Regions from separate parts of the Thalassotalea maritima genome, predicted to be linked through region 3. Evidence: predicted binding sites of a transcription regulator. Region 3 holds the regulator's gene; each other region holds the start of a gene.
What was found. The regulator MetJ, encoded in region 3, represses methionine synthesis genes. The targets are predictions, from matches to a motif close to TAGACGTCTAGACGTCTA.
Positions count from the first base shown of each region.

Region 1 (10,381 bases), 1.6 Mb from region 3:
AACCCAGTCATCCTATTCCTTTGTTACTATTAGTAAGAATTTTAGGAACACCAACACTCAAATTCTTTTGTATGTCTATAAATTTAAGGACAAATTTCTGATCATGTCCATTTTCTATAGGCAACTCGACTGGTTAAAGAGAGGTATTTGTAATACCGCTACCAACGATTAAGTAGCAAGTCATTAAAACGCTAAGAGCTCGATTATATAAGGCCTTGATAGACAACACCTTGTTCATGAAATGTCAAAAAATGTTACTTTTGAAATATCTCATTACCATTTACAGCGTTCTATTTTTAACGTAAAAACGCTATAACTTTTAATACGTTACGATCAGAATACAAAATCCCATCATGTGAATGATTAAATTTTTATAAACGGATATAAAAAAAGACCTTGTCACATCAAACTTTAATGTGAAAAGGCCCTTTCTATAACATTAATTTATTTACAATATCTTGATTCTGCCGCTATGTATGTACTTCTGGCTTTGCCGCTGCCACAGCTTCTGGTTGTTTTTTTAGTGACATTCGCAATACAACAAAACCAATAACACCGGATAACAGTGAGCCGACGATGATACCTAACCGCTCATCGAACAGCTTGGTAAAGTTAACCGAATCAAATGACAACGACCCAATGAATAAACTCATGGTAAAACCAATCCCACACAAGGCAGACGTCCCATAAAGTACTTTGTAATTCATGCCGTTAGGAAGTTCGGTTAATTTCATCTTGACCGCCAACCAGCAAAAGCCAAAAACCCCAACTTGCTTACCAATAAGCAAACCTAAGGCAATACCGATTGGCACTGGGTGTAATACATTATCCATGGTTATCCCGGTTAAATTTAATCCTGCATTGGCAAAGGCGAATACGGGTAAAACAAAGAATGCCACAACCGAATGTAAATCATGCTCCAATGACTTTAATGGCGAATAATTGGGTCTTGTATTCGATTTTAGAGGAATAAACAGCGCCAGTAACACGCCGGCTAAGGTCGCATGAACACCCGATTTTAACATCGAAACCCACATAATAAGCCCAATCACAATATACAAGCTACGTGCTTCCACTTTACGGTTATTAAGCAACGCTAAAATCGGTACACAGGCTGCGACAATCATTAAGCTGGTCATTGAAATATCGTCGGTATAAAACGCTGCAATAATAATAATGGCGCCAATATCGTCGAATATAGCCAACGAGGTTAAAAATATCTTTACCGTTGCTGGTACACGAGAGCCAAGTAATGACAACACACCTAATGCAAAGGCGATATCGGTTGCCGCTGGTATTGCCCACCCTTGAACGGCTTGCGGATCATCGTAGTTAAAATACACATACACCAGCGCAGGTACCAACATACCACCTATGGCGCCAACCCCTGGCAGAATAATATTTTTTTTATCAGACAGCTCGCCTTCAACAAGTTCGCGCTTTAATTCTAAACCTACAAGGAAGAAGAAAATCGCCATCAAACCATCATTAATCCATAGCAATAACGGTTTCGCGACTTCCAATGGACCAACCCGAACCTCAACCGGGGTATTCAAAAACAAATCATAATAGGTGGACAAGGCGGTATTGGCACAAATCATCGCCAATATAGCGGCTAGCATAAGAATAATACCACCAGCAGATTCCAGTTTGAAAAAACCGGTTATGTAGTTCTGTTCTGTTTTCATAGAGCTCCGAAATGATTATTAGCAGTGATTTATGTTGCCACAATCACCTTATTTTTCTCTGTTATAAAAGATTTGATATTAAAAATCAAAGCAATGCCGCATTGTTTGCACGAAATACGAACAACTATGTCACATAAAATAACATTATTAACATATTCATAAAGAACTCAAACGAATACAATAGCGCTGATTTAGTGACTCCGTCACCTCAATTCACTTGGCATCGTAATACCAAGTAGCAGAGGAACTTGCTTTTGTCGGACAGGCAAGCTACGACGTACGATGAATGTCCTGACATGCCCTATTGCTTTGTGCAATATATTTAGTTATCGAGATATAAAATGTTTGCTGATATAGTCGGCATGATTGGTACCGTACTTACCGTCGCCGCGTTTTTCTTAAACCAAGTTGATCGCATTGACCCTAAAGGTCTTCCGTACAATATAATGAATTTAGTTGGTGCAATTTTATTGCTGATCAGCTTATCTATTCACTTCAACTTAGCCAGCTTTGTGATTGAAGTGTTCTGGATATTCGCCACCATCGTTGGGTTATATCGCTACCATCAACGTAATAAGCGCATTAAAGAGTTGCAAATGCAAGCAGATAGCTTGCCGTATATCTAACGGCAAGTAGCCGCTAGGGCTTGGTTAAAACGCTCAAGCCCTTGCTCTAGATCATCAATTAAGTCTTCGACGTCTTCTAAGCCAACATGTAAACGGACCAGCGTAACATTTTTTGGCCACGTTGTCGCCGTGCGCATAGTATCAATATGGCTATTGGCAAGAATTAAGCTTTCATATCCTCCCCAAGAAAAACCCATTTTAAAATGTTGCATGTGATCAAGCATTGCCGCTATGGCTGTGGGATCAGAGTCTTTCAAGACAAACGAGAATAAACCATTGCCCCCCAAGTAATCGCGCTTAAAAAATTCATGCCCTGGACTCGATGCGAGCATGGGATGCAGCACCGTTTCGACCTCATCCCGTTTTTGTAGCCACTTAGCCACCTGCAACCCTGCCTGTTGATGCTGTTTCAAGCGCACGCCGAGTGTTCGTATTCCTCGCATCGCCAAATAGATATCATCCGGCGATGCACATTGTCCGAGCAAATAGGAATGTTCGCGTAAGGTCGGCCAGCATTTTTCATTCGCTGTTGCCGTGCCTAACATACAATCTGAATGACCAACTATGTATTTCGTTGCTGCTTGCACTGAAACATCAACGCCATAATCAAACGGTTGAAAATGAAGTGGCGATGCCCAGGTGTTGTCCATGATGACGGTAATATCAGGGTTACACTGTTTAGCCGCAGAGCAAATTCCTGGCACATCTTGCACTTCCATCGTTAATGAGCCAGGTGACTCTAAAAATATCACCTTAGTATTGTCTCGAATAAGCGTCGATATGTCAGCACCAATCATCGGATCGTAAAACGTCACTTCGATACCTAGATTAGCTAAGGTCTTGCTACAAAAGTCACGAGTTGGCTCATAGACATTATCAACCATTAACAAGTGATCGCCATTTTTTACAAACGCTAAAATCGCGCTAGTAATTGCTGCCGTGCCACAAGGGTAAACATAACAGCCCGCTCCCCCTTCGAGCTCACACATTGCTTCTTGAAAAGCAAACGTTGTAGGGGTGCCACGACGCCCGTAAAAAGGTACTCGCTCAGCACGTTTTGCAGTCGCTTGTTTCATCTCGCGAACACTATCAAACACCACCGTTGATGCACGATATACTGGAGGATTGACCATACCTTGCGTCCACTGTTTGCTACGCCCCGCGCTGACAATCTTAGTATCTTTTTTCATAGTCATTTATCCCCAAAACAAACACTGATAATTATACGTGAGCTTTTGATTCACAATAATTGGCAATCTAGCCATCTAAACAACTCTTATTTTTATACCGAACATCATAGTAAAAAGCACGAATTTTTATTGTTTATTAAATAGAGGGGTTATTTCACGTTAACATTTGACGTTCAAAATAGCTGGATATGGCAACCTAGCAACAACCTTTACATTTGCATTGCTCTGAAGGGTTGCAGTGAAGCATTGCTAGGAAAATGCTCAATCGGCCCCCCTTTTCACGATCCTCCTATTTATCGGAACATCCCACGGTAACAGCCAAGTCATACGTCAGTGTTGGTCATTTCCTACACCTGAGCAAGGTGCCTCGATTACGTGATGACGAACCACCGTGAACTAAAATAGAGACATTTGCTCATCAACAATTTGCGCAAATTGTTTACCAACAAACGGTAAAATACCATCAGCGACAGCACCTAACTGGCGTTGAATATACAGGGGGTAATCAATCGCCGCGTCAATGTGTTCTATTGCTTGGGGTCCATCAACCGTGTACACATATTCAATCCAGGTGCGCTGTTGATAGCGAAGTGGCTTCCCTAAAGTGGCATTTTTATCATCGGCATGACGCGCTGCTTTAACATGTGGTGGCACATTTTTTTGATATTGGGCTAATTCTCGCCTGATCCGCTTGCGATAAACCAAGTTTTTGTCAAAGTCACCTCGTAAGGTTTTTTCCACAATATCTCGAATATACTCTTCAACAGCTTCCCCTTTAAACACCTTCATATAAAGCGCTTGCTGGAAATCTTTCGCCAATTGCGTCCAATCGGTACGGACGGACTCTAAACCTTTGAAAATCAAGCGTTCATTATCACCTCGGCCGACAAGGCCGGCATATCGTTTTTTCGTGCCAATATCTTGGCCTCGCACCGTCGGCATCAAAAATTGATGAAAATGAGTTTCAAACTCAATTTCTAGTTTGGAAGTGATACTATAGTGCTCTTGCAAATGCGACGTCATTTTATCGTTTATTAAGGCCATCATCTGTTCGCCAATATCCATACTTTCGGCATCACTTTTATCATCGCCGGCATGAACAAATATCGAATCGGTATCGCCATAAATCACGTTATAGCCCAGTACTTCAATCCATTGTTTGGTGAGTAACAATAATTGATGTGAACGTTTAGTAATAGAGCCCGATAGACGCGGATCGAAAAATCGACACCCAGTTGATCCTAACACCCCATAAAAACTATTCATGATGATTTTTATGGCTTGTGACAATGGCGCATTATTGTCAGCTTTGGCTTTATCACGTTCCTGCCACAGGGTTTCGATGATTTTTGGTAAAAAATGTTTATCTCGTGAGAAATACGCGCCATCAAAGCCGGGGATCGGTGAATAGCTTGCCACATCTGACATCATCTTTGACGCGTGAGTCAAATCGATGGAGTCCTTATCCACCATTAACTCATTACCAGGGTCACTATTCGTCTTTACATGCTCTTTTATGCCTTCGATCATCCCCATCGGATCAATCTTAAAGGTGCGAATAATACTTGGATACAAGCTTTTAAAATCAAGTACCAGGACATTTTTATAGAGCCCAGGAATTGAGTCCATAACAAAACCACCTGGTGAGACCAAATCACTCTCACCATCCCCCATATTTGGCGCCACATAGCCAGCCCGGTGCAGTTTGGGTAAATAAAGGTTGGTAAATGCCGCCACACTGCCACCAATCCGATTAAGCTCAAGTCCGGTTAATTGAGTGCGTAAAATAGCGTATTGCAGTAGTTGTGTCTTTTCAAAAATAAGCCACACTAAACGACAATCTTCAAGGTTATATTCCGCAAGCGCTTGCTTTTGATATAAGAATTTCCGAGTGATTTCCGCCATGCGGTTATCGACATCATCAATCGCCTTACCAAGCCCTAGCAGTGATTGGGCGACATTTTCAAGCGCGAAACTTGCAAAGCTATAGGTGGCCGACTTAAGCATATCAATGCCGTCAATGACCACACGCCCTGCAATATCCATAAATGATTGTTCAGGGCTTAATCGATTTTGTCGCCAATGCGGCGCACTGCCATCACGTCCAATCGCAAACTTAATGTTATTTAAATCAAAGCGACGTTGTAATACCTTAAAGTCAAAATTAATGACGTTCCAACCAATCATGACATCGGGATCGAGCTCACTTATCAGACCAATAAAGCGCATTAGCAGACTGTATTCATCGTCAAGCCATTCTATGTAATCGCTAGCATCGGCTTCTTTCTCGCCAATCATCAATACTTTTTCAATATTGGCACCGTCAGCTGTTTGACCATAGAAACCAATAGAGTACAACTCACCGTCAAACGCGCATTCAATATCTATTGAAAGCATCAATAGCGAGGGTTTATAGTTTGCACGGCGCATCTTAGCTTTTGTTATTCGTGAAAAGCCATGAGCAACGCTTGCAAAACCGGTAAATTCACATCCACCATTAATAAAGCGCTCCATAACATAGCGATCTTCAGGACGGATATCGTCCTCATAACATTTTATCGACGCCTGGCTCAGTATGTCCCGAGCACGAAAAAAACTGGTCAGAGTCTTGAAATACAGTGCGTAGACAGGCTGTTCAGAGAATGTGCTCATCGGTACGGCTTTATCTTTAACGGCAATGTTGGCATTAAGCAAATATTGGCGAGCATTATCAATGCTGACCGACTCGACAAAAAATACCGCCTGTTGATCAGCAATAACAAGCTCAACGGGTCCTATATCGGTTTGTAACCAATAGGTAAGTTGTAATGCCCCGTTAACGTCTCGGGCTTGGCGAGTGAGTACAAAACCTTTTTCGATGCGTGACTGCATTTTGGCTCGAATTAAAATAAAAACCTGTTAATATATACAGCACATGGTAACGGTTTATGGCGATAAAAAAAAGCGCCGCGGAAATTGAAGTTGTATGTTAGGTGAAAAAACCAAGGAAACCATTCGCAGCGCCTATAAAAATATTGGCAAAAGTCTGGAAAATTTTAGTCCTCGTAAAGAGCAGGCATACCTGATTGCTGAAATTGCAAAAACGTTGGCCGGTGAATACAGTAAAGATACCCGTCACATCGTCATTGAAGCCGGCACGGGGACAGGTAAATCGTTAGCATACTGCCTGGGTACCATACCGCTTGCGTTGAAACGCAAAAAAAAGGTCATCATCTCCAGTGCAACCGTTGCTCTTCAAGAGCAGCTGGTTGATAAAGACTTGCCTTTCATTTTGAAACACGCAGGTATCAGCTTTAACTATTGCTTGGTTAAAGGACGTCAACGTTATGTCTGTAGACAAAAACTGGCACTCGCCAATCATGGCAATGCTGATGACGAGGACATAAGCCAAACCGTCATGTTTGAGCAAAAGCCCAATAAACAAGACATCAACCTATTAAGGCGTTTAGACAAAGCCCTTAATGAGGGTAAGTGGCAAGGCGACCGCGATACCTGGCCAACGCCTATTCCAAATCATATTTGGCAACATATTCAGTGTGATAAACACAGTTGCTTGCGCCACTTACCAGAGCACAGTCATTGTCCGTTTCATAAAGCTCGTGAACTTATGGATGTTGCCGATGTATTAGTGGTCAATCACAGTTTGTTATTAGCCGACCTTGAATTAGGTGGGGGAAAAATTCTGACTGATCCTGAAGACAGCATCTACGTGATAGATGAGGCACATCATTTACCTGATATAACCCGGGATCATGCGTCAGCCATGGCAACCGTGAAAGGCGCCATTGAGTGGCTCCAGCGTGTCGCCGTCACCAGCGATAAAATCAATAAACTATGTAGCTCGGATCGTAGCATATCACCGAGCATCAAACTGGCGGACTTTTCGGATGAGATGATCGCTGATTTACGAAAAGTAAATGAATTTTTTGACGCCAACCAAAACCTATTTTTTGCCCAAGACAGTCAATACCGCTTTGAAAATGGCGTCATTCCCGATGAGCTAAGACATATTGCTGATGATATTCAAACCGTAGCGCATAAAGCACTGGCTGAAATAAACAAACTCTATAATTTGTTGCTTGAGGAAGTCAAAGACGGCAATGTGCAAATGCACAAAGCCGAGCCGTTACTCGGTGAAGCGGGTTTTGAAATTCAGCGCTTAGAAAACTTAGAGAAAATTTGGCAAATGTACGCCAAGCAAGACTCAGATAAAGGGGCGCCGTTAGCACGCTGGATTGAGAAAACCAGCGGTAAGCGCGATGACTATTTAGTCAGTGCTTCCCCCATTGACGTCGGGTTTATGTTACAAGATGCCTTATGGAATAAATGCGATGGTGCAGTGTTATGCTCAGCAACGATTTGCGCGCTGAACTCCTTTGAACATTTTCGCCGTCAAGCTGGCCTTGGCATCAACGATGGTACCCAATACAAGAAGTTAAATTCACCGTTTAATTATCAAGAAAATGCCGTATTGTTTATCCCTAAAATGCAATATGAGCCAACCGCTAGCGATGCATTCACCCAAGAGCTGATCAGTAAACTGCCTAAACTGCTGCGTGAAAAACAAGGCAACCTAGTACTATTTTCATCTTACTGGCAAATGCAGCAGGTTGTCGACGCGCTGAGAAAAAAGAAAAAGTATCAAGATATTTTGGTCCAAGGTGAAGAATCACGACAGCAAATCATTGATACCCATAAGGCCCGCTGTAATAAAGGCGAAACAAGTATTGTTTTTGGCAGTCAAAGTTTCAGTGAAGGGTTGGACTTACCGGGTAAATACTTAACCAACTTGATCATTACAAAATTGCCATTTGCCGTACCAACCTCGCCCGTTGAACAGGCTCAAGCGGAATACATAAAACTCAAAGGTGGTAACCCGTTTATGCAAATTGCTGTACCTGATGCATCAAAAAAATTGGTGCAGTCTTGTGGGCGCTTACTGCGTAATGAAAAAGATACCGGTATGATCACCATTTTAGATCGACGCTTAGTGACCAAGCGTTATGGCAAAGAATTGATTAACTCACTGCCCCCTTACCGCTTAAATATTGAGGCGTGAGTTTACCTCGAACGCTTACCGATACATATCTGATTTATCATAATAAAAACACGTAGTGCTGTCTGTACGAGCTCATGTTTGCTGACAAGCATGAGCTAGCGTAGACGCAAATACCAGCTATAGGACGTGGCTCACCATTTTCGCGCTGATTAGCATAACAAAAACAGCAAAGACTTTGCGTAGCGTATTTATCGGTAAACTGTGTGCCAATTTCACGCCCACCGGTGCGGTGAGATAACTGGTAAACGATAATACGATCACAGCGGGCCAATAGACAAAGCCCCAATGATTATCAAGGTTAATCGTCACCGGCCAGCCATTAACGATATAGCCTAAAGTACCAGCTAAGGCGATAGGAAATCCGCAGGCCGCTGAAGTACCAATCGCTTGCTTGATATCAACATTACGATTAGCAAGATATGGTACGGTTAACGTCCCCCCCCCAATGGAAACAAGTGACGAAATAGCACCAATGCCCGCTCCAGCAGAAAACAATGAGCGCCTAGAGCCCAGTTGTTTTGACTCAACAACGGGTTTATTGATAAATAAATTAATGGCAACGTACGCCATAAACAGAGCGAAAAATACCGCTAAATATATCGGCTTGCTGTAAGCGGCGATATAGGTGGCAAAGAACGCACCTAATAAAATCCCCGGCACCATTGATTTCACGACCGGCCAGAGTACACCTTGTCGTCTATGATGTGCTTTCAAACTTGATATTGACGTCACTATGATACATGCCATCGACGTACCAAGCGCTAAATGAACAATGTGCTCGCTACTCACGCCCATCATAACAAAAATGCTGGTCAGCATCGGTACCATAATGGCACCGCCGCCAATGCCAAGTAATCCAGCAAGCACACCCGTAACCGAGCCGAGTAATAACAGTAAAACGACAATTTCTAACGTCACAGGTGGATATCCTTATCGTTGCAAATGTGCTGACAATACGTTGAGCTATATAAACCCTGATTGGATTAGCCGATATTACTCAATACCAATGTATTTGTGAACTTGAATCGACAAACGCCAGTTATTGGCAATGCACGTATCAATGGCAAGTTTCGTCGCTCGCTCTTTTTGACTGATTGGTTGAAGATAAACTTGAGTATTTTCTACGTTATGCTCTTTTATCAACGCTTTTAAATCATTAACGTGTTGCTCTGTTGCTACTGGATGCTTAATTTCATTGGCGCGTTGCATCGCGCTTGCAAGCACCTCATAGCCTCCACGCATATTCACTTTGGGAGATACCGTTACCCAACATGCGTCGGTTGTGTTAATTTCAAAGGTCCCCGATGTTTCAATTTGTGTCGAGTAACCTTGGCGCTCAAATAAAGTGCACAACGGTGTTAAGTCATACATCGCTGGCTCGCCACCGGTAATAACAATATGACGTGCATGATAACCTTGATCTTGTACGGTCTGGAGAATATCCTCGCTCGTCATTGCCACCCACTCTTCCGTCTCTGATGATTTATTAAGCACCGTTTGAGCAGAGACTTGTTTGTCAAGATCAATTTCCCAGGTATGCTTAGTATCACACCAACTACACCCTACGGGGCAGCCTTGTAAGCGAATAAAAATAGACGGCTGCCCAGTAAACGAGCCTTCACCCTGAATGGTTTCAAATAATTCATTGATTTTATAAACAGTCATAATATGTTTTTCAAAAATGGGACATTTCGAGTAAAATTATGCTTTTAGCAGAACTTTTTTGCAGATGTCGGTCAGTATACCTTATCTGCGACTAAGTTGATTAACTATTTCATCAAAATGCTTACTAAGCAAAAGGCGTAATTATGTCAGACA
Region 1 covers NZ_CP166919.1:1,793,185-1,803,565, forward strand. The annotation lists gene nhaA (Na+/H+ antiporter NhaA) at 471-1,688, opposite strand; gene ACAX20_RS08055 (CBU_0592 family membrane protein) at 2,030-2,314, shown strand; gene ACAX20_RS08060 (cystathionine beta-lyase) at 2,311-3,504, opposite strand; gene ACAX20_RS08065 (DNA polymerase II) at 3,901-6,375, opposite strand; gene dinG (ATP-dependent DNA helicase DinG) at 6,470-8,563, shown strand; gene ACAX20_RS08075 (sulfite exporter TauE/SafE family protein) at 8,681-9,481, opposite strand; gene queE (7-carboxy-7-deazaguanine synthase QueE) at 9,557-10,228, opposite strand; gene queC (7-cyano-7-deazaguanine synthase QueC) at 10,372-10,381, shown strand, end outside.
Region 1: ACAX20_RS08060 (cystathionine beta-lyase) is a predicted target of MetJ. The motif match lies at 3,573-3,590, and genes of this name have one in related genera.

Region 2 (10,381 bases), 430 kb from region 3:
TGCACTTTTATCTAACACTGAAGCTAAAGTGTTTTCGTAACCGCCGGATAAATTAACGGTGAGTTCCAAATTTTTACGAGTAGCGGCATCTAAAATTACACCAGAAGCATAACTTTCTGCTTTAATCGAACGAATATGTGGCAAGGCACTGCGCTGCGTATCGGTAACGTATTGTAATAAACAACCTGCGGCACACAGACCAAGTGGGTAATCTTGTACGCCAAAACCGGCTAACTCGCTGGTGCTAAACTGTTTGTTTAAGACTTTGTTGGCGGTTGCCAGATCAAACTCCCAATCGGGACGGCGACGCGTTCCTTTAATGGAATCGATTAAGCTAACATGGTTAAATGATTCAGGATAAAGCAACTCAGCTGGATTAAGTCGTTGCAACTCTGCTTGCAGTTGCTCAGCTGTATTTGGCTCAGCAATGACAAAACGGCCACTGCTCATGTCCAAGTAGGCCACACCAAAACCCGTTTTATGTTCAAATATGCTGACTAACAGGTTATCTTGCTTGTCATTTAATAACGCTTCATCGGATACCGTACCCGGTGTAACAATGCGCACTACTTTGCGTTCAACTGGACCTTTACTGGTCGCAGGATCGCCAATTTGCTCACAAATGGCCACTGACTCACCAAGTTGCACCAATTTGGCCAAATAGCCTTCTACGGCATGGTAAGGAACACCGGCCATCGGAATCGCATTACCCCCTGATTTGCCGCGAGCGGTTAGCGAGATATCCAATAAATCAGCCGCCTTTTTGGCGTCATCGTAAAATAGTTCATAGAAATCGCCCATGCGATAAAACAATAAAATATTTTGGAACTCAGATTTAATGGTCAGGTACTGGCGCATCATAGGCGTATGATTGCCATTGTTTAAAAGGTTGTCAGTCATCTATTAGCTTTTTGTTATGGATTCGAGGTGAAATAAGTGGCAAGCAAACTATTTTGTGTGCGCCAGCAAAGGCTTATTAAATTTACCTAGAAACCTTGAATATAGGAGTAAACGTTACAATGTAATGATGTTAAAATAATCTGTGTTAAAGAGCAAAAATGATTTCTTTAAACAGAGTCAGCTTTACTGCATAAACTACTGTATATAATAATGTATCAGTTACAGTAATGTACTGTATATGATATTAAAGTGATCATGTGTAACTAACGAAGGTTTTATTTGTTTTTCAATTAAATCAGTGTGTTACTGGGTTGTTTTGCGGTTTTTTAACGATTTTTAGAAATAACTGTTGATACTGTACGATTATACAGTATACTGTCATCAATTACTGGATACATATTAAAACTTCTGGAGACATTAATGGACGCGAATAAAGAAAAGGCGTTAGCCGCAGCGCTAGGTCAAATTGAGCGCCAATTCGGTAAAGGTTCAATCATGAAACTTGGTGAGAACCGCAGCATGGACGTTGAAACCATTTCAACTGGCTCTTTATCATTAGACGTTGCATTAGGTGCAGGTGGTTTACCAATGGGACGTATTATTGAAATTTACGGTCCTGAATCAAGTGGTAAAACAACACTAACCCTAGAAGTTATCGCTGAAGCACAACGTAATGGCAAAGTGTGTGCCTTCGTTGATGCTGAGCATGCACTTGACCCTATTTACGCGGAAAAGCTTGGTGTAAATATTGATGAGTTATTGGTATCTCAACCAGATACAGGTGAGCAAGCATTAGAGATTTGTGACATGCTAACCCGCTCTGGTGCGGTTGATGTTATCGTTGTTGACTCGGTAGCTGCGCTTACTCCTAAAGCTGAAATTGAAGGTGACATGGGTGACAGCCACATGGGCTTGCAAGCACGTATGCTATCGCAAGCAATGCGTAAGTTAACGGGTAACTTGAAGCAATCTAACACCATGATGATCTTCATTAACCAAATCCGTATGAAAATTGGTGTTATGTTTGGTAACCCAGAAACCACAACAGGTGGTAACGCATTGAAATTCTACGCGTCAGTACGTTTAGATATTCGTCGCACAGGTGCGGTTAAAGATGGTGATGCAATCACTGGTAACGAAACACGCGTTAAAGTAGTTAAGAACAAAATTGCTCCACCATTTAAGCAAGCTGAATTCCAAATCATGTACGGTGAAGGCATTAACAATATCGGTGAACTTATCGATTTAGGTGTACAGCACAAGTTAGTTGAAAAAGCCGGTGCTTGGTACAGTTGTAATGGTGAGCGCATCGGTCAAGGTAAAGCCAATGCTTGTAATTTCTTAAGAGAAAACAAGGCAATGGCAAAAGACCTAGACGCCAAACTGCGTGCATTATTACTAACATCCACTGTAGTTAGTGACGAAGAAGAGACAATTGAAGCTGAATAATCTCAGTTTCTAATCTTGTATTGTAAGGCCACTCAATGAGTGGCCTTTTTTGTACATGGATGTACTTATACTCCCGCGCCATGGATGGTGCTAGGAAGTGCTTGTCATGGATGTACTTATACTCCCGTGCCATGGATGGTGCTAGGGAGTGCTTGTAGCTGATTTATACTTCCTAGCCACAGGTAGCGTTAAAGAATATCGCTAAATAGTTTGGTCACTACAGACGTTGTTTTATTTAACTTATCAGCATAAACCCCTACCTTTAATTCTTTTTATAGAGGAATCTATAATATAAACTTTAGACGTCTAGATGTTTAAAGTTGACATTCTACGATGCTCACGTACTATGAATATGTTTATGTTAATAGAATGTTGTTATGCCAATAAAGATCCCTAATCAATTACCCGCACTGGCGGTGCTAGCGAATGAAAATATTTTCGTGATGTCGGAAACCCGTGCCATCAGCCAGGACATACGGCCGATGCAGGTGGCTGTACTCAATCTTATGCCGAATAAAATTGAAACGGAAATCCAGATTTTGCGCATGCTATCAAATACTCCATTGCAAATTCATATTGATTTGGTGCGTTTGCATCTCGACCAACCGAAAAATACTCCCAAGGCTCATATGGATGCCTTTTATGTATTATTCGATGATATTAAACACAAACACTATGATGGGCTTATTGTTACCGGCGCTCCGCTTGGCCAATTAGATTATCAGCAGGTTAACTACTGGGATAAAATAGAAGAAGTATTTCGCTGGGCCAACAGTAATGTCACCTCAAGTCTATATTCTTGCTGGGCAGCTCATGCGGCGTTGTATTTTCATTATGGGTTAGAGCGGCAGTTGCGTGATGACAAACTATCAGGGATATATCAGCACAAAACCTTAGATCCGATGGAGCAGTTAACGCGAGGCTTTGACGAGCATTTTAACGTACCACATTCTCGTTATGGCGAAATACCACTGCAGGATTATCAATCTATTGAAGAATTATCGGTATTAGCACACTCAGCACAAGCAGGTGTTTACTTGGCAGCAAGTAATGATAAACGCCATGTGTTTGTTACCGGCCATCCTGAATATGACTCTTACACACTCAAAGAAGAGTATCAGCGAGATTGTGACGCAGGTATTGACCCGCAAATACCGGTCAATTACTTTGATAATGACTGTATTGATAGCGAACCGGCCAATAATTGGCGAAGTCATGGCTGTTTATTGTTTAGTAATTGGTTGAATTACTACGTGTATCAAATTACGCCATATCATTTAAATCATTAATAAGAGCATGTTTAGTGCCGTAATCCTGGAAGTATATTGTGACATCATCTAGCCATACTTTATTAGAACAACAATTATCTGAGCGTATATTAGTTCTCGATGGTGCCATGGGTACCATGATCCAGCAGCATCAATTTAGCGAAGCCGACTTTCGTGGCGAGCGCTTTGCAAAATGGCCTTGTGATCTCAAAGGCAATAATGACTTATTGGTATTAACTCAGCCCGAAGTAATCAAAGATATTCATCGCCAATACTTGCTCGCTGGTGCCGATATTATCGAAACCAATAGCTTTAATGCCACACGCATTGCGATGGCCGATTATGATATGCAAGAGATATCGGCAGAAATTAACTTACAAGCGGCGCATATTGCTCGCCAAATTGCTGATGAGGTAACCAGTTTACAGCCTGACAAGCCACGCTTTGTTGCGGGCGTTTTAGGGCCGACCAATCGCACCTGTTCTCTGTCGCCAGATGTGAATGACCCAGCATTTCGCAATATCAGCTTTCATGAGCTCGCTGCGGCGTATCGTGAATCTACCATGGCACTTATCGACGGCGGTGTCGATATAATCATGATTGAAACCATCTTCGATACCCTTAATGCCAAAGCCGCCATTTTCGCGATAGAAGACGTGTTTGCTGAGCGCCAATTGCGTTTACCTATAATGATCTCCGGCACCATTACCGATGCATCAGGGCGGACACTATCGGGGCAAACTACCGAAGCGTTTTATAATTCGCTACGTCATGCTAACCCGATTGCGATAGGTCTTAATTGTGCGCTTGGGCCAGTGGAGCTGCGCCAGTACATTGAAGAGTTGAGAAATATCAGCGATTTTGCTATTTCAGCACACCCTAACGCGGGCTTGCCGAATGCCTTTGGTGAATACGACTTTACTGTTGCCGACATGAACGCACACATTAAAGAGTGGGCAGAATCGGGATTCTTAAATATCGTTGGCGGTTGCTGCGGTACCACGCCAGAACATATCAGAGGCATTGCCGATACGGTAAAAAACATTAAACCCAGAACGATTACGGCGCAGCCTATTGCCTGTCGCTTATCCGGTTTAGAAGCGTTAAACATTGATGACAACAGTTTGTTTGTTAACGCTGGTGAGCGAACCAATGTTACCGGCTCTGCTATTTTCAAGCGTCTTATTACCGAGCAAAAATACGATGACGCTATTGCTGTTGCTTTGCAGCAAGTAGAGAATGGTGCGCAAATCATCGATATCAATATGGATGAGGGCATGCTTGATAGCCAAGCTGCAATGGTGACCTTCCTTAATCTTATCGCTGGTGAGCCTGATATTGCCAAAGTACCGGTTATGCTCGACTCGTCTAAATGGGAGATTATTGAGGCAGGCCTGCAATGCATCCAAGGCAAGGGCATTGTTAACTCGATATCGCTAAAAGAGGGCGAGCAAGCGTTTAAACGCCAAGCTGAGCTTATTCGTCGTTATGGCGCGGCGGTGATCATTATGGCTTTTGATGAAGTAGGTCAAGCTGATACCAAGCAGCGCAAAGTGGAGATTTGTCAGCGCGCTTATCATATTTTGGTCGACGAACTGAATTTTCCACCCGAAGATATTATTTTTGATCCCAATATTTTTGCTATCGCCACCGGTATTGAAGAGCACGATAATTACGCCGTTGACTTTATTGAGGCGACCAAAGAAATAAAACAAACCTTACCGCATGCGATGATCTCTGGTGGTGTGTCGAATGTGTCATTCTCGTTTCGTGGTAATAATCCGGTACGCGAAGCCATTCATGCGGTATTTTTATATCACGCCATTAAAAATGGCATGGATATGGGCATTGTAAATGCTGGCCAATTGGCCATTTATCAAGATATTCCCAAAGATTTATTGCAAGCGGTTGAAGACGTTGTGCTTAACAGCGACAACGGCGCTACTGAACGCTTGCTTACCATTGCCGAGCAGTATCGCAATCAAGCATCAGGGCAAACCAGTAAGGTCGATTTAACATGGCGCGAGTTACCGGTTAACAAACGTTTAGAGCATGCGTTAGTAAAAGGCATTAATGAATATATCGTTGCCGACACCGAAGAGGCTCGCCTCGCCGCCGAGCATCCACTGCAAGTGATTGAAGGGCCACTCATGGATGGCATGAATGTCGTCGGTGATTTATTTGGCGAAGGACAAATGTTTTTGCCGCAAGTGGTGAAATCGGCAAGAGTGATGAAACAAGCGGTAGCCCATTTACAACCGTTTATCGAAGCCTCCAAAACCACCAGTAAATCCAATGGCAAGATCTTGCTCGCAACGGTAAAAGGCGATGTACATGACATAGGCAAAAACATTGTTGGCGTGGTATTGCAATGTAATAACTATCAGGTTATCGACCTTGGTGTAATGGTACCGTGCGATAAAATCCTACAAGTAGCCAAACAAGAACAAGTCGACATCATTGGCTTGTCAGGGCTTATTACCCCAAGCCTTGACGAAATGGTGCATGTTGCTAAAGAAATGCAACGCCTTGATTTTGATTTACCACTGCTTATTGGCGGAGCGACCACGTCAAAAGCGCATACGGCGGTAAAAATCGACCAACAGTACCAGCATCCCGTGGTGTATGTTGCCAATGCCTCGCGTTCGGTGTCTGTGGTCAATGCGCTATTAAATGACAAACTTAAAGCGGATTTGGTACAGCGCACCGAAAAAGAATACGAGACAGTTCGTCAGCGTCATTCGCAAAAAGGCCCTCGTAGCGAGTTGCACTCTCTAGCTGATGCTCGTGCTAATGCCTTTGTAGCTGACTTTAACGATTACACGCCTGTTAAACCGAATAAGTTAGGTGTAACGGTACTGGATAAGCTCGACTTAAATGTGGTGCGCAACTACATCGACTGGACGCCATTTTTTCTAACGTGGCAATTATCGGGTAAATACCCAGCCATTCTTGAACACGAACTGATTGGCGAAGAAGCCAGCAAGCTGTTTAACGATGCCAACCGCATGCTTGATGAGCTAATAGCCAAAGACACCATCAAAGCGCGTGCCATTTTTGGATTATACCCAGCGGCGAGTGATGGCGATGATATTTTGGTTTACGCCGATGAGAGTAAACAGCAGGTACTTAAAAGACTGGCCCATTTACGTCAACAAACTGCAAAACCAGCAGGTCAATTTAACCGTTGCTTAAGTGATTATGTGGCAAGCCACGATTCTGGTATTGACGATTACATCGGTGCGTTCGCCGTATCGTCGGGCTTTGGTGTTGATGACTTGGTGGCAAAGTATGACGCTGAGCATGATACCTATAACTCGATTTTGCTCAAAGCCGTAGCCGATAGGCTTGCCGAAGCCAGCGCCGAATATTTGCACGAACAAGTGCGTAAACATTACTGGGGTTATAGCGCCAACGAAGACTTTGATAATGAATCATTAATCCGCGAGCAATACCAAGGTATTCGCCCAGCACCAGGTTACCCTGCTTGCCCAGAGCATACCGAAAAACAATCCCTTTGGGATTTACTTGATGTTGAAAACAACATTGGTATGGAGCTCACCTCAAGCTACGCCATGTGGCCAGGAGCCGCTGTGAGTGGTTGGTACTTTGCCCATCCACAAAGTAAATACTTTGCCGTTGCTAAAGTTGATAAACAACAAGCTGAAAGCTATGCCGAGCGCAAAGGCTGGTCATTAAGCGAAGCGGAAAAATGGCTCGCGCCAAATTTGAATTACGAGCCGTAATGATGATTAAAGGGTTAATAAGGTCATATCTTCAATTTAGATAGAATAAACAATAATTTAACTGGATGGGTTAAATAGTAGTGATGTGCAAAGTTTTAACGGAGTGCGATAAAACTCTTCTTACGAAAGTTAATAATTTGAGAAGAAAAGTTTCATTGCAAGAAAAGAGTATTCTTAAGCAAGATTGCTTTTATTTAAGTGAGTTTATATTCGATAGGTTACTGATTTTTGAACAGAACGAAAAGCTAGAAGCATATTTAACACTTAGCTCTGAGGGACCAAACTTCCCTAGTAGTGAGATACATTTGAATATTTTTGTTGATCCGGATGTTCAGAATCAGGGGCATGGCACAAGATTAATTAACCAGGCAAAGCATGTAGCTGAAGAACTTGGTAAAAATAAAATTACGATTATGGTTAAGAAATATAGACCCGAGCTATATTCATACTATGAGAAGCATGGATTTAAGTTATCTAGCGAGAATAAATTTTGCTGGAATATGGCTTTTAACCTAACAGTTTAAATCGAGACAAAATAAAAGGGCATCTATGATGCCCTTTTACATTTCTAATTTACTAGCAATTACTGAATCTTAAACACATCAGCCGCTGGGCCCGTTTTCGGCATTGGCTTAGCGTTTAATGGCGCAATTGATTCCGCTTTTAGTTTGTAATTTAGGTATTCAATACCTTTTTCTAGCTGAGCATCAAAGCCGTTAAAGGTGGCGTACGGCAGATTATCTACTTCAATATCTGGCGATACACCGGTACCTTCTACTACCCATGTGCCATCCATTGAGTACTGTGGTAATTCCGCAACACGCGCCATGCCGTTATCGGTTAAGCGGTTACGACCCGTTAACCATACACCGGCACCTGCCGTTTGCTTACCAATCAGTGGGGCTAAACCAAGCGATTTTATCGCTGCTGAGAAGGTTTCACCGTCAGAGTAGGTTAGCTGATCGGTGAGGACCACTAAGTGACCTCGGAAGGTTTGCTGCATATTGGTGTATGGCGCGCTGTCACGCTCTTGCCAAAACATCCATGCTTTACGCAACAGTTTTTCAATTAGCCAGCTGTCAATGTTACCGCCACGGTTACGGCGCACATCAATGATTAAACCGTCTTTTTCTATGTTGTCGTAAAACTCACGGGCAAAGCTGTTAATGTCGCGCGAGGTCATCGCATTCATGTGCAAGTAACCAATATCGCTGTTGGCTTTAGTGACCAATTGCTTATTATGCTCTACCCAATCAAGGTAGCGCATATTGGCATCGCTACGTGTTGTTGCCGGCACAACAACGGTTTGGTGAGTTTTGCCTTTGCGCTCTAGGGTTAACAACACTTGCTTGCCCGCTTGATTGCGCAGTGCTTTGTGCATAGCGACTAGCGAATCAACCGCTTGGTTATTAATATGGGTGATAATATCGCCTTCAAGAGCATTAACTTCGGCTTTAGCTAAAGGCGACGCAAACGATGGAATATCTTTATCGGCATCGAATATATCATCAATGCGAATACCGTCTTTCACTTCGCTAAAGCGACCACCTAAGGTACTGCCTTTCGGTGCGTTGCTATTTTTTGGCATATCGCCGCCACGCACTTGTGAGTGCAGGGCATTTAGCTCGCCCATCATTTGCGCGAAAATATCGTTTAGTTCGCTGCGTGAGGTGATGCGATCAACCAGTGGTTGATACTTTTCTTTAACGGCTTGCCAGTCTAGGCCGCGCATATTGGCATCGAATAAAAATTCACGGTGCATAAGCCACGCATCTTCAAACATTTGTTGCCACTCATCGGCTGGCGAAAACGACAGTTGCCATTGCTTTGAATTGACTTGGTGATCAGCTAATGTTTTTGCTGCTTTTTCTCCAGCAGGAAGTAAATATAATGCGGTTTCATTACCCGCTTTTTTCGCTACCAGTATGGTTTTGCCATCGGCGGCAAGTTGGTAACCACGAACATCGCTAATAAAAGTATCGGCTTTAATGTTACGGTTGGCGTTTTTAATAAACTGGATATCGCGTTTGTTGCCATTTCTAACCGTGACATAGAGGCCTTTATCATTGGCGCTTAGATCACTGTAATTACCATTTGCAACGGGTACTTGGTAAAGCTTGTCGGTAATCGCTTGCCAGTTTACTTTGGCTTTGTCGTTATCCTTATTGTCCTGGTCTTTATCATTTTTGTTTGTTTCAGACGCCGCGTGATCAAGCTCGGTTAATGTTTTAAACGGGAAACTTGCTTGATCAGTCAGTTGATAGGCATAAATTAGACCACGCTTATCAAACGCCGGGCCTAAATTACGATCGCCCCAAGGCGAGCTTGGCGATGATGCAAAGTGACGATTCGAGATAAAATACAACCAGTTACCATCAGGCGAAAACGCAGGCGAGAATGCTTCGTATTTATCAGAGGTGATAAATTGCTCGGTTTGTTCCGTTAGTGAATATAAGCGTATGCTAGTGCGTTGGCGATCGGTGTGATCACCGCTAAAGGCGATAAGATTACTGTCGCTTGACCAAACCACAGAGTTATATGCCGAAAAACCACTGCCGTTGCTGGCAATTTTTTTGTTGGCTAACGTCTCAAGGTTTAATAACCATAAATCACCGTTACGATCGTCATGGGCTAAGTATTTGCCGTCTGGTGATGGATAAAGGTTCCAGCGATAGCTATCACCATTTTTGGTTAACTGCGTGCCGTTATCAGAACCATCGGCTGCAAAGCGCCAAATTTCATGTTCGCCACTGGCGTCATTAATGGTGAAGACATATTTACCATCACTGGATAATACCGCGGCACGGTTACGGCTTTGCGCAGGCGTGTTGATTTCCACTAAACGGCTTTGGTCGGCAGCAGCGACCGCCAATTTACCACGAGCGGTAATCACCACTTTGTTACCCGCTTTGGCAACGGCGGCATTATTAAAGTAATTGAGTGGCTTGTTATCCCAACGCTCTTGGCGTTCGCTAAAATCGGAAACAAGTGAAATGTCGATGCGCTTATCGCTGTTAT
Region 2 covers NZ_CP166919.1:651,345-661,725, forward strand. The annotation lists gene mutS (DNA mismatch repair protein MutS) at 1-900, opposite strand, end outside; gene recA (recombinase RecA) at 1,321-2,349, shown strand; gene metA (homoserine O-succinyltransferase) at 2,727-3,638, shown strand; gene metH (methionine synthase) at 3,674-7,363, shown strand; gene ACAX20_RS02870 (GNAT family N-acetyltransferase) at 7,501-7,887, shown strand; gene ACAX20_RS02875 (S41 family peptidase) at 7,947-10,381, opposite strand, start outside.
Region 2: metA (homoserine O-succinyltransferase) is a predicted target of MetJ. The motif match lies at 2,649-2,666, and genes of this name have one in related genera.

Region 3 (10,381 bases):
AATTTCAGGTTGATGGCGATGTTGCAACACGTTATACGCTTTTAAACTGAGCTCATTAAAACTGGTGGCAAGGCTGGCTTTACGACCTGCGCCACTGACACCGCTAATACCATTGATTACTGTGATGCTGTTATCGTCGAGTAAATCGGCATCAGCCATAGGTTTAATAGCTAGCAAGCTCGCCGTTGGGTAACAACCGGGGACGGCTATGATATTACTAGCAGCTATCGCTTGTGCGTTAAATTCGGCCAAACCATAAACCGCCTCAGCCAAAAGTTGTGGGTACTGGTGAGTGAAGTCATAGTGTTGGGGATAATCGTCTACATCCTTGAGACGAAAAGCCCCTGACAGATCAAACACTTTAATATCGGCATCGATAAACGGTTGCGCCCACTGTGCAGAGTATTCATGTGGGGTTGCGAAAAATACCGCGTCAATTTCAGATTGGTTAGCATTTAACCAAGCAATATTAAACGCTTGTAAAGGGATGTCACAAATACCATGCATCTGCGGATACAACTGGCTAAACGGCTGATTTTGCGATTCGCTGTGTTCGGAAACCAACAAAGCTAAATCATCTACCTGAGGATGATTAATGAGAATTTTAACGAGTTCGGCGCCAGCGTAACCACTAGCACCGATAACAGCTATTTTCATATTTTTTATATCTCGCAATTTTATTCATAAATCGTCTATCCATGGTAAGTCAAATTAAGTCGATGCTGAGCCATTAAGACATGACACCAAACAGTATCAAACAATTAATTAATAACTAACCTAAGCTTATCTATTGCATTATTGACGATTTATTAATAACTTGATTAACAACTTCTTAAAAAAGATAACAACACAAAAATAATAATGCAATATTTTTGCATAACTATTTAACGACCAAGGTGCGCAAAAGTTAATCAAAGGATAGCTATGGCAATCGAAAATACCTTACCCAATTTAGAAAATGCGCTAAGTCAGTTGATTGCTACGCCTTCTATTAGCGCCGAAAGCGCTCAGTTAGACCAAAGCAATCAAGCCATCATTAACTTGCTCGGTAACTGGTTTGCTGATTTAGGTTTTACAATTGATATTCAGCCAGTACCGCACACCCGAAATAAATACAACTTACTGGCTAAGATAGGTCACGGTGAAGGCGGTTTATTATTGGCTGGGCATAGTGATACCGTGCCATTTGACGAACAAGGCTGGCACAGCGATCCTTTTAAGGTAAGCGTTAGAGATAATAAATTTTATGGTCTTGGTACGTGTGACATGAAAGGTTTTTTTGCCTTTATATTGCAAGCATGTAAAGCCGTCGATTTAACAAAGCTGAAAAAGCCTTTATATATCTTAGCAACCGCCGATGAAGAAACCTCTATGGCCGGTGCGCGATTCTTTATCAAGCAACAATTAGTTAAACCCGATGTGGCCATTATTGGCGAGCCGACCAAATTAAAGCCGGTGATCATGCACAAGGGTCATATGTCACATCGAATTTCGGTAACTGGTAAATCTGGCCACTCGAGTTTGCCGGATCATGGTGTTAATGCTATCGAGATCATCTACCAAGTTATTGGCCGGTTACTTAACTTTAAGCAACATTTAGCAAATACCTATCAAAATAAAGCATTCTCAGTGACTGAGCCAACATTGAATTTAGGGGCTATTCATGGCGGTGATGGAGCCAATCGCATTTGTGGTGAATGTTATCTGGATATCGATTTGCGCGCCTTACCCGGCATTAAAGACGATGAGTTAGTCGCTTGGTTAGCTGACGCCATTAAACCCATCGCCGATCAATATCCGGGTCGCATCAATATTCGTGAACTACACCTGAGTTCGCCGGCGTTTGCCGAACGTGCAGATAGTGAGCTTGCGCAAACCGCCAAAACAATATCAGGTCATTGTTGCCAAGCAGTTAATTACGCAACCGAAGCGCCATATATTCAGCAACTTGGTTGCCAAACCATTGTATTAGGCCCCGGCTCAATTGAGCAGGCACACCAAAACAATGAACATTTGGCATTTGAGCAAATTAAACCCGCAGAGCATATGTTGCTGCAGTTTATTCATCACTACTGTGGCTAATACTGCGCTAACAAGGACTTAAAACGCTTAACTTTGCGGTTTAACGCCTAACGTATGGCAAATTGCGTAGGTAAGCTCTGAACGATTGAGGGTGTAAAAATGAAAGTCATTAACCCCTTCGCTGCGTAAAATCTTCACCTGCTCCATAGCAATATTTGCACCGACCAAGTTACGTGTCATCGGGTCGGCATCTAAACCTTGATATAAATTGCCCATCCAGTCTGGCACATGGACGTTGGTTAACGCGGCAAAGCGTTTTAAAGTGGCGAAATTCGATACCGGTAAAATACCCGGGACAATTTCCACATCAATACCCACCGCCACACAGCGGTCGCGAAAACGTAAGTAAGCATCCATGTCAAAGAAAAACTGGGTGATCGCACGCGTTGCACCGGCATCGACTTTACGCTTTAGATTCACCAAATCAGCCTGCGCATTTGATGCCTCCGGATGAGTTTCAGGGTAAGCGGCAACCGAGATTTCAAAATCGGCAACCCCTTTAAGAAGCGTCACTAAATCATTGGCGTACATATCAGGCTTTGGCGAACCATCGGGTAAATCGCCACGCAGGGCAACAATATGGCGCACGCCACTTTGCCAATAATCTTTAGCAATCGTGATTAGCTCATCGCGACTGGCATCGATACAAGTGAGGTGCGGCGCGGCTATAAGACCGGTATCTCGCTGTATTTTTTTAATAACACCATGAGTGCGATCGCGAGTTCCACTGCCTGCACCATACGTTACTGAAACAAAGCTTGGTTTCAGTGGCGCGAGGCGGTCTATTGAACTCCACAAGGTATTTTCCATTTGCTCTGAATTTGGCGGAAAAAATTCAAACGACACATTTAAGTCACGGTCAATATCTCGTACCGTTCGATTAAGCAATTCCAATTGCCTTGCTTTTGCATTCATCGACTAAATCCTCTTTATTTACTCATTTTGTCTTCACTAATATGTATACACTGACGCTAAGCCGTTAACGGTAAGTTGGCTTTTGTTATCAACTATCAGCCATCGCATCTAATGCCCGTTGTAAATCAACCAATAAGTCTTCGCCATCTTCGATCCCCACAGATAGCCGCAATAGCGACTGGCTAATTCCGGCTTGTTTTTGCGCTTCTGCATCCATGCCCGCGTGGGTCATAGTCGCTGGATGAGCAATCAAACTTTCAACGCCGCCCAGCGATTGAGCCAGTGTAAATAATTGCAATGTTGCCAAGAACTGACCTACTTGTTCGTCGTTACCGGCTAACTCAAACGAGATCATCGAGCCAAAGCCTGCTTGTTGTCGCTGAGCAAGCAGATGTCCAGGATGATCGACAAGCCCTGGGTAATAAACCTTGCTTACCGCTTGATGATTGCACAATAAACTAACTACCGCTTGTGTGTTTGCAGCGTGCTGTTTTAAACGCACAGGTAAGGTTTTAATACCACGCAATGTCAAATACGCATCAAACGCACTACCGGTAATGCCAATACAATTTGCCCACCATGCCAACTCGTCGGCTAATGCTTGTTGTTTGCATACAACTGCGCCACCAACAACATCAGAATGGCCATTAATGAATTTGGTGGTAGAGTGAATCACCATATCTGCGCCAAACGCCAATGGTTGTTGTAAAAGTGGTGATAGAAAGGTGTTGTCTACCGCAACAAGTGCACCTACGCGCTTGGCGGCCGCAGCGATTTGCTCGATATCAACAATACGCAATAACGGATTACTCGGTGTTTCGATTAATACCAATTTCGGCTTTTTCGCGAGAGCCTGCGCTAACGCGGTTGCGTCGCTCTGATCAACAATATCGAGATGGAAATGACCACGCTTTGCGAGGTGGACAAACAGCCGATAACTGCCGCCGTAACAGTCATGTGGAATAAGCAGTCGATCATCTTTGCTCAGCAATTGACAAATAAGGTGAATCGCCGACATCCCGGTATTGGTAACGACAGCAGCGTCACCACCCTCAAGCTCAGCAAGTACTTGCGCTAGCGTGCTACGAGTTGGGTTTGCGGTACGGGAGTAGTCGTACTCTCTTTTTTGTTTAAAACCCTGCAAACTGTATGTACTTGATAAATGCAAGGCTGGGACCACTGCACCGTGATGTTGGTCACTGTTAATGCCGGCCTGTACTGCCATAGTTTGCTGCTTGTCATAAGCCATGGTGCATCTCCAAAAACAAAATTGGATGTTTAGACGTCTATCCAATCTAGGACGAATTTTCACCAAGGTCAACTATTTTTAGCCATCTATACATCTTTGCCGTTAAAAGTTGACTCATCTACTGGATACAGTACAATTTCATCACACCAGTTAAACCCGCGACATCAATCAGCAAGATGATGACGATGGGACATCTGCAAAGTAATGTTTAGGGAGTCACAATGGCTGATTGGAATGGGGAATACATTAACCCTTACGCACCACATGGTAAGAAAAGCGAACAAGTAAAAAAAATCACCGTTTCGATTCCGTTACGTGTGCTGAAAGTGTTAACTGATGAGCGCACTCGTCGCCAAGTAAACAACTTGCGTCACGCTACCAATAGTGAATTGCTATGCGAAGCGTTTTTACACGCATTTACCGGCCAGCCACTGCCTAGTGATGAAGACTTAGCGAAAGATAACGAGCATCAATTACCAGAGAGTGTTCGCAAGGTGCTAGCCGAAAATGGCATCACTGATTTTAGTGACTATGAACAAGAAGATTAACGCTGAAAGCGTTTAGCGCTAACTAGAACAAAAAAGAAGGCCAGCATTGCTGGCCTTCCTTTTTATTGCTCATTTTTATTTAGGTGTTTTCCATACCCATGTAATTTGCGGGTAGGTCTATTTCAGCAACGCCACTATCAACCGCAGCTTTTGCAACGGCATAAGCAACATTGGCTAATAAACGTGGGTCCATTGGTTTAGGAATAATATAGTCTTTACCGAAGCTTAGCTGCTCACAGCCACTGGCCTGCAATACACCATCTGGCACCGGCTGTTTGGCGATTTCTCGGATTGCATGCACCGCTGCAACCTTCATTGCATCGTTAATGGTTCGCGCTCGAACATCTAATGCACCACGGAAAATAAAAGGAAAACACAACACATTGTTAACTTGGTTAGGGTAGTCAGAGCGGCCCGTTGCAATAATGACATCTCTGCGGGTTGCTAAGGCAAGTTCAGGTTTAATTTCTGGATCGGGATTCGAGCAAGCAAATACAACGGGGTTTTCCGCCATCAACAGCAATTGTTCGGCAGATAACAAGTTTGGCCCAGATACGCCGACAAATACATCGGCCCCCTGCAACGCCTCTTCTATCGTTCGCTTGTCGGTATTATTAGCAAATAGCTTTTTATACTCATTAAGATCATCGCGACGAGTATGGATGATGCCCTTGCGATCTAACATGTAGATATTTTCACGTTGCGCGCCACAACTGATCAACAACTCCATGCAAGCGATGGCTGCAGCGCCAGCCCCTAAACAGACAATTTTAACTTGGCTCAGCTGTTTGCCCTGCACTTCTAGCGCATTAAGCATACCTGCAGCGGTAACAATTGCAGTGCCATGTTGGTCATCATGAAATACTGGGATCTTACAGCGCTCAATCAACGCCTTTTCAATAGCAAAGCATTCCGGTGCCTTAATATCTTCAAGATTAATACCGCCAAAACTGTCACTGATATTAGCAACGGTACTCACAAACTCTTCAATCGTTTTGTGTTTCACTTGAATATCAAACGAGTCAATATCAGCAAAACGCTTAAACAACAACGCCTTGCCCTCCATAACCGGCTTAGAAGCAAGCGGGCCAAGATTACCTAGACCAAGAATCGCCGTACCGTTACTGATCACCGCAACCGTATTGCCTTTATTGGTATATCGATACACGTTATTCACATCATCGGCTATTTCACGTACCGGCTCCGCAACACCAGGGCTATATGCTAAAGCGAGATCTTCCGCCGTTTCAGCTTCGGTGGTGATTGCCATAGCAATTTTTCCAGGCTTAGGTTGTAGATGGTAGTCTAGGGCTTGTTGACGTAAGTCGGTCATTTTTATAATTCTCAATGTTTTTGGGGAGGAACAACAGAAATGTAATGGTACCTAAAAGCTTTCATATTGACCACCAATAAGAGGTACGATGTTTTTCAACAACCTACCAACTAGTAAGCACTTACGAACCTTAATGAGTTTTATTTACATATGAGATCTGTTACAGACATCTTCCGCTTACAACGTTAAAGAATGACGTATTACAAATTGATATGACACCATCAAATTCTTAAAAAGCAAAATAAATCATAAACTTAAAAAATGTTAAGCTAGCGTTCATGTTCAGCGTGGCATGCTCTCAAAAGGTAATACCAGAGCCAGTGGCGTACTCATTGTGAGCATAGCGCTGAACAGCCAGTGCTAACACCTGCTCTGAATTAATAACAACAATATAGGGAGCCCCCATGATTTGAGCATGTTTGACAATCATCTTATTGAGTACAATTGCGCTTGCAACACCATTAAAAGCGCAACAGAGTGATATAACCAGTCGAACCTACTTGTAGCTCGGGTATGCTAGCCATCAATATGATGAAGACCTAACCTTGCAAGGTGAACAATGGCGTGGCTCTTTATCACTTAGCAATAACTGGTATATCAGTGCTCAATATGCAGATTTATCCGATCTCGATACCTCAGAACTGTTAATCCGCGTATCGTTTTAATCTTAAATAACCGGTTAGTGATTTAAGCCATAACGCAGATACAAAAAAGGGATCTTCACGATCCCTTTTAGTTTAGCCATCAGTACGATGAAACGTATTAGATTGATTACTCGTCAAATGGATTAACAAGAATCATAGTTTCAACACGGTCTGGACCGGTTGAAATAATATCAATTGGTACACCTGTTACTTCTTCAAGACGCTTGATGTACGCGCGAGCATTTGCTGGAAGCTGTTCTACAGAAGTAGCACCAACCGTTGACTCGTCCCAACCAGGCATTGTTTCATAAACTGGTGTGATATTTTCATAACCTTCTGCAGCCATTGGTGGCACAGTAAGCACGTCACCTGCTTCAGTTTTATAACCAACACAGATTTTTAGTTCTTTTAAACCATCTAGAACATCTAGCTTAGTTAAACAGAAACCTGAGATTGAGTTAACTTGTACTGCGCGGTGCATTGCAACGGCATCAAACCAACCACAACGACGCTCACGACCCGTAGTTGCACCAAATTCATGGCCAACAGTACCTAAGTGATTACCAATTTCGTCGTTTAATTCTGTAGGGAAAGGACCTGAACCTACACGTGTTGTGTACGCTTTAGTGATACCTAGTACGTAATCTAAGTAACGAGGACCAAAACCACAACCAGTCGCTACACCACCTACAGTAGTGTTTGAAGAGGTTACATATGGGTAAGTACCGTGGTCGATATCTAGTAATGTACCTTGTGCACCTTCGAACATGATTGATTCACCGTTCTTACGTGCTTGGTCTAGGGTCTCGCTTACATCGTTAGTCATCGCTTGGATGATCGGCGCGATTGCCATTACTTGCTCGTATACTGCTTCAACGTCTAATGCTTCAGCCTTGTAGTAGCTCGTTAGTACGAAGTTATGGTATTCCATAATTTCGGTTAACTTAGCTTTGAATGATTCAGCATCAAACAAATCACCAACACGTAAACCACGACGAGCAACTTTGTCTTCGTAAGCTGGACCGATACCACGACCAGTCGTACCAATCTTCTTGCTACCACGAGCCGCTTCACGAGCGTTATCTAGAGCAACGTGATATGGCATGATTAGTGGACATGCATCACTAATTAGTAAGCGCTCACGTACTGGTACGCCACGCTCTTCTAACATGCCGATTTCTTTCATTAATGCAGTTGGGCACAATACAACGCCGTTACCGATCAAACATTTTACGTTATCACGTAAGATACCTGATGGAATCAAATGCAGAACGGTTTTTTCACCATTAACGATCAATGTATGACCTGCGTTGTGACCACCTTGATAACGCACAACATACTTGGCCTTATCAGTTAACAAGTCAACAACTTTACCTTTACCTTCGTCACCCCATTGGGTGCCTAACACAACGACGTTTTTGCCCATAATATACTTTGCAAATCGGAAACAAAATTAGGTGCGCAATACTAGCAAAACTGGCTTTTTAGATCATCTGTTTTGCGCACTTTTTTCAAGCTAAATTGTAAATATATTGCAAGCGTAGCCAAGATTAAGTGTTAAGTAGCCAAATAATAGCGCCTATCGCCACCAACACAGCGCCAATTTGGCGAATACTGTTGGGTTTCTCATTGGCAATTTGCAACATAAAATTACGCCAACGATTAGGAAATAGCAGTGGCCCTAGCCCTTCAAAAATCAACATTAATGCCAATGCCGAAATAATAATATCGACGGTCATAGTCATCCTTGCCTGTTTTCATGGTAGATAAAAATAAACCCACCGAGTGGTGGGTTTATATTAAGGGGTGTTATTTTGCAGCGGTGGTTTCTTTCAAGTAGTGGAAGAAGTCGCTATCTGGTTTAACAATCATGACGTCACCTTTGTTGCTAAAGCTCTTTTCATAAGCTTCAAGGCTACGGATAAAACTGAAAAACTCAGGATCTTGGTTATACGAATCCGCGTACACCTTAGCAGCTAATGCATCACCTTCACCACGCATTTCAAAAGCACGCTTATTGGCATCGGCAATCATAACCACAACCTTGGCATCAACCGTCGCACGAATCACTTCAGCACGCTCGTTACCTTTAGAACGTACTTCACGAGCCACCGATTCACGCTCAGCACGCATACGCTGATAAATCGAGTTACTGACTTCTTCTGGTAAGTTGATACGCTTAACACGTACGTCAATTACTTCAATACCCAGTTCCGCTTTTGATGATTCGGCACTTAGCATTGCCTCTTCCATCAGTGAATCACGATCGCCTGATACGATTTGCTTAATGGTACGTGAACCAAATTCAGTACGTAGACCGTTATTCACTTTTTGCTTTAATAGCGCTTCGGCATTATTAAAGTCACCGCCATTGGTACGAACGTAAAAGGTTGGGAAGTCAACGATACGCCATTTTACGTACGAATCGACCAATACGTCCTTCTTTTCTGCCGTTACAAAGCGGTCAGCTTTGTCGTCTAAAGTTTGAATACGCGCATCGAGTTTACGCACACGCTCAATTAAAGGAATTTTAAAGTGTAAACCTGGTTCGTAAATTTTTACATCGCCGTTACCATCTCGTTTGATTTTTGAGAAAGCAAAAACAATACCACGTTCAGCTTCATTAACTACGAATACCGACGATACCGTTAAAAGACCTAATACAACCAATACAATTATTGAAAAGTTCTTCATGATTAATTACCTCCTCGGCTAAAGCGATCATTGCGAGAAGAGGTCGAATTTACTGTTGAGTTACGACCCTGTGTTGTTGGGTTTTGCTGCAATAGCGGTGATAAATCACGCTTCAACGTTTGTGGTAGGCTTTGCTGCTGCATGATTTTATCTAATGGTAGATATATCATGTTATTGCCACCTTCCACATCAACCATGACTTTTGATGCATTAGAGTATACTTTTTCCATGGTCGCCAAATACAAACGTTGACGAGTCACTTCAGGTGCCGCTTGATACTGTGGTAATAGCTGATTGAATTTAGCGACATTACCTTGTGCAGCCAATACAATCTGATCTTTATATGCTAACGCTTCTTGCTCGATACGCTTCGCTTCACCACGAGCAATAGGTTCTTTTGACAAGGCATAAGCTTCAGCTTCAAGAACAAAACGCTCTTCATCCTCTCGAGCAGCAATGGCATCATCAAACGCATCTTTAACCTGCTCAGGTGGACGCGCATCTTTAAAGTTAACGTCCGTGATAACCAAGCCCATGTTGTATGGCTCGATCACTTTATCAAGCTCAGCCCATACTGCTTGACGCACTGATTCACGACCCGATGTTAGTACTTCATCCATTTTTGAATGACCAACAACATAGCGAATCGCACTGTCAAAGGCATGATCTAAACTTGCAGGCGCATTAGTTACGTTAAATAAGAAGTTGCGCGCATCGATAATACGGTATTGTACCTGCATTTCAACGCGAACCACATTCTCATCTTCGGTAAGCATAAAGCCTTCGGTTTGTAAGTTACGCGTTGTTTGCACATCGACGGGAATAACCGTTTGCACAAAAGTTGGTAACCAGTGAATACCTGGATCAACAAAGCCATTAAACTTACCAAACTGCAGTACCACGCCTTTTTGGGCTT
Region 3 covers NZ_CP166919.1:216,571-226,951, reverse strand. The annotation lists gene argC (N-acetyl-gamma-glutamyl-phosphate reductase) at 1-657, opposite strand, end outside; gene argE (acetylornithine deacetylase) at 925-2,082, shown strand; gene metF (methylenetetrahydrofolate reductase) at 2,110-2,997, opposite strand; gene metB (cystathionine gamma-synthase) at 3,086-4,246, opposite strand; gene metJ (met regulon transcriptional regulator MetJ) at 4,468-4,794, shown strand; gene ACAX20_RS00965 (malic enzyme-like NAD(P)-binding protein) at 4,874-6,127, opposite strand; gene ACAX20_RS00960 (hypothetical protein) at 6,426-6,557, opposite strand; gene ACAX20_RS00955 (adenylosuccinate synthase) at 6,899-8,197, opposite strand; gene ACAX20_RS00950 (DUF2065 domain-containing protein) at 8,322-8,510, opposite strand; gene hflC (protease modulator HflC) at 8,581-9,465, opposite strand; gene hflK (FtsH protease activity modulator HflK) at 9,468-10,381, opposite strand, start outside.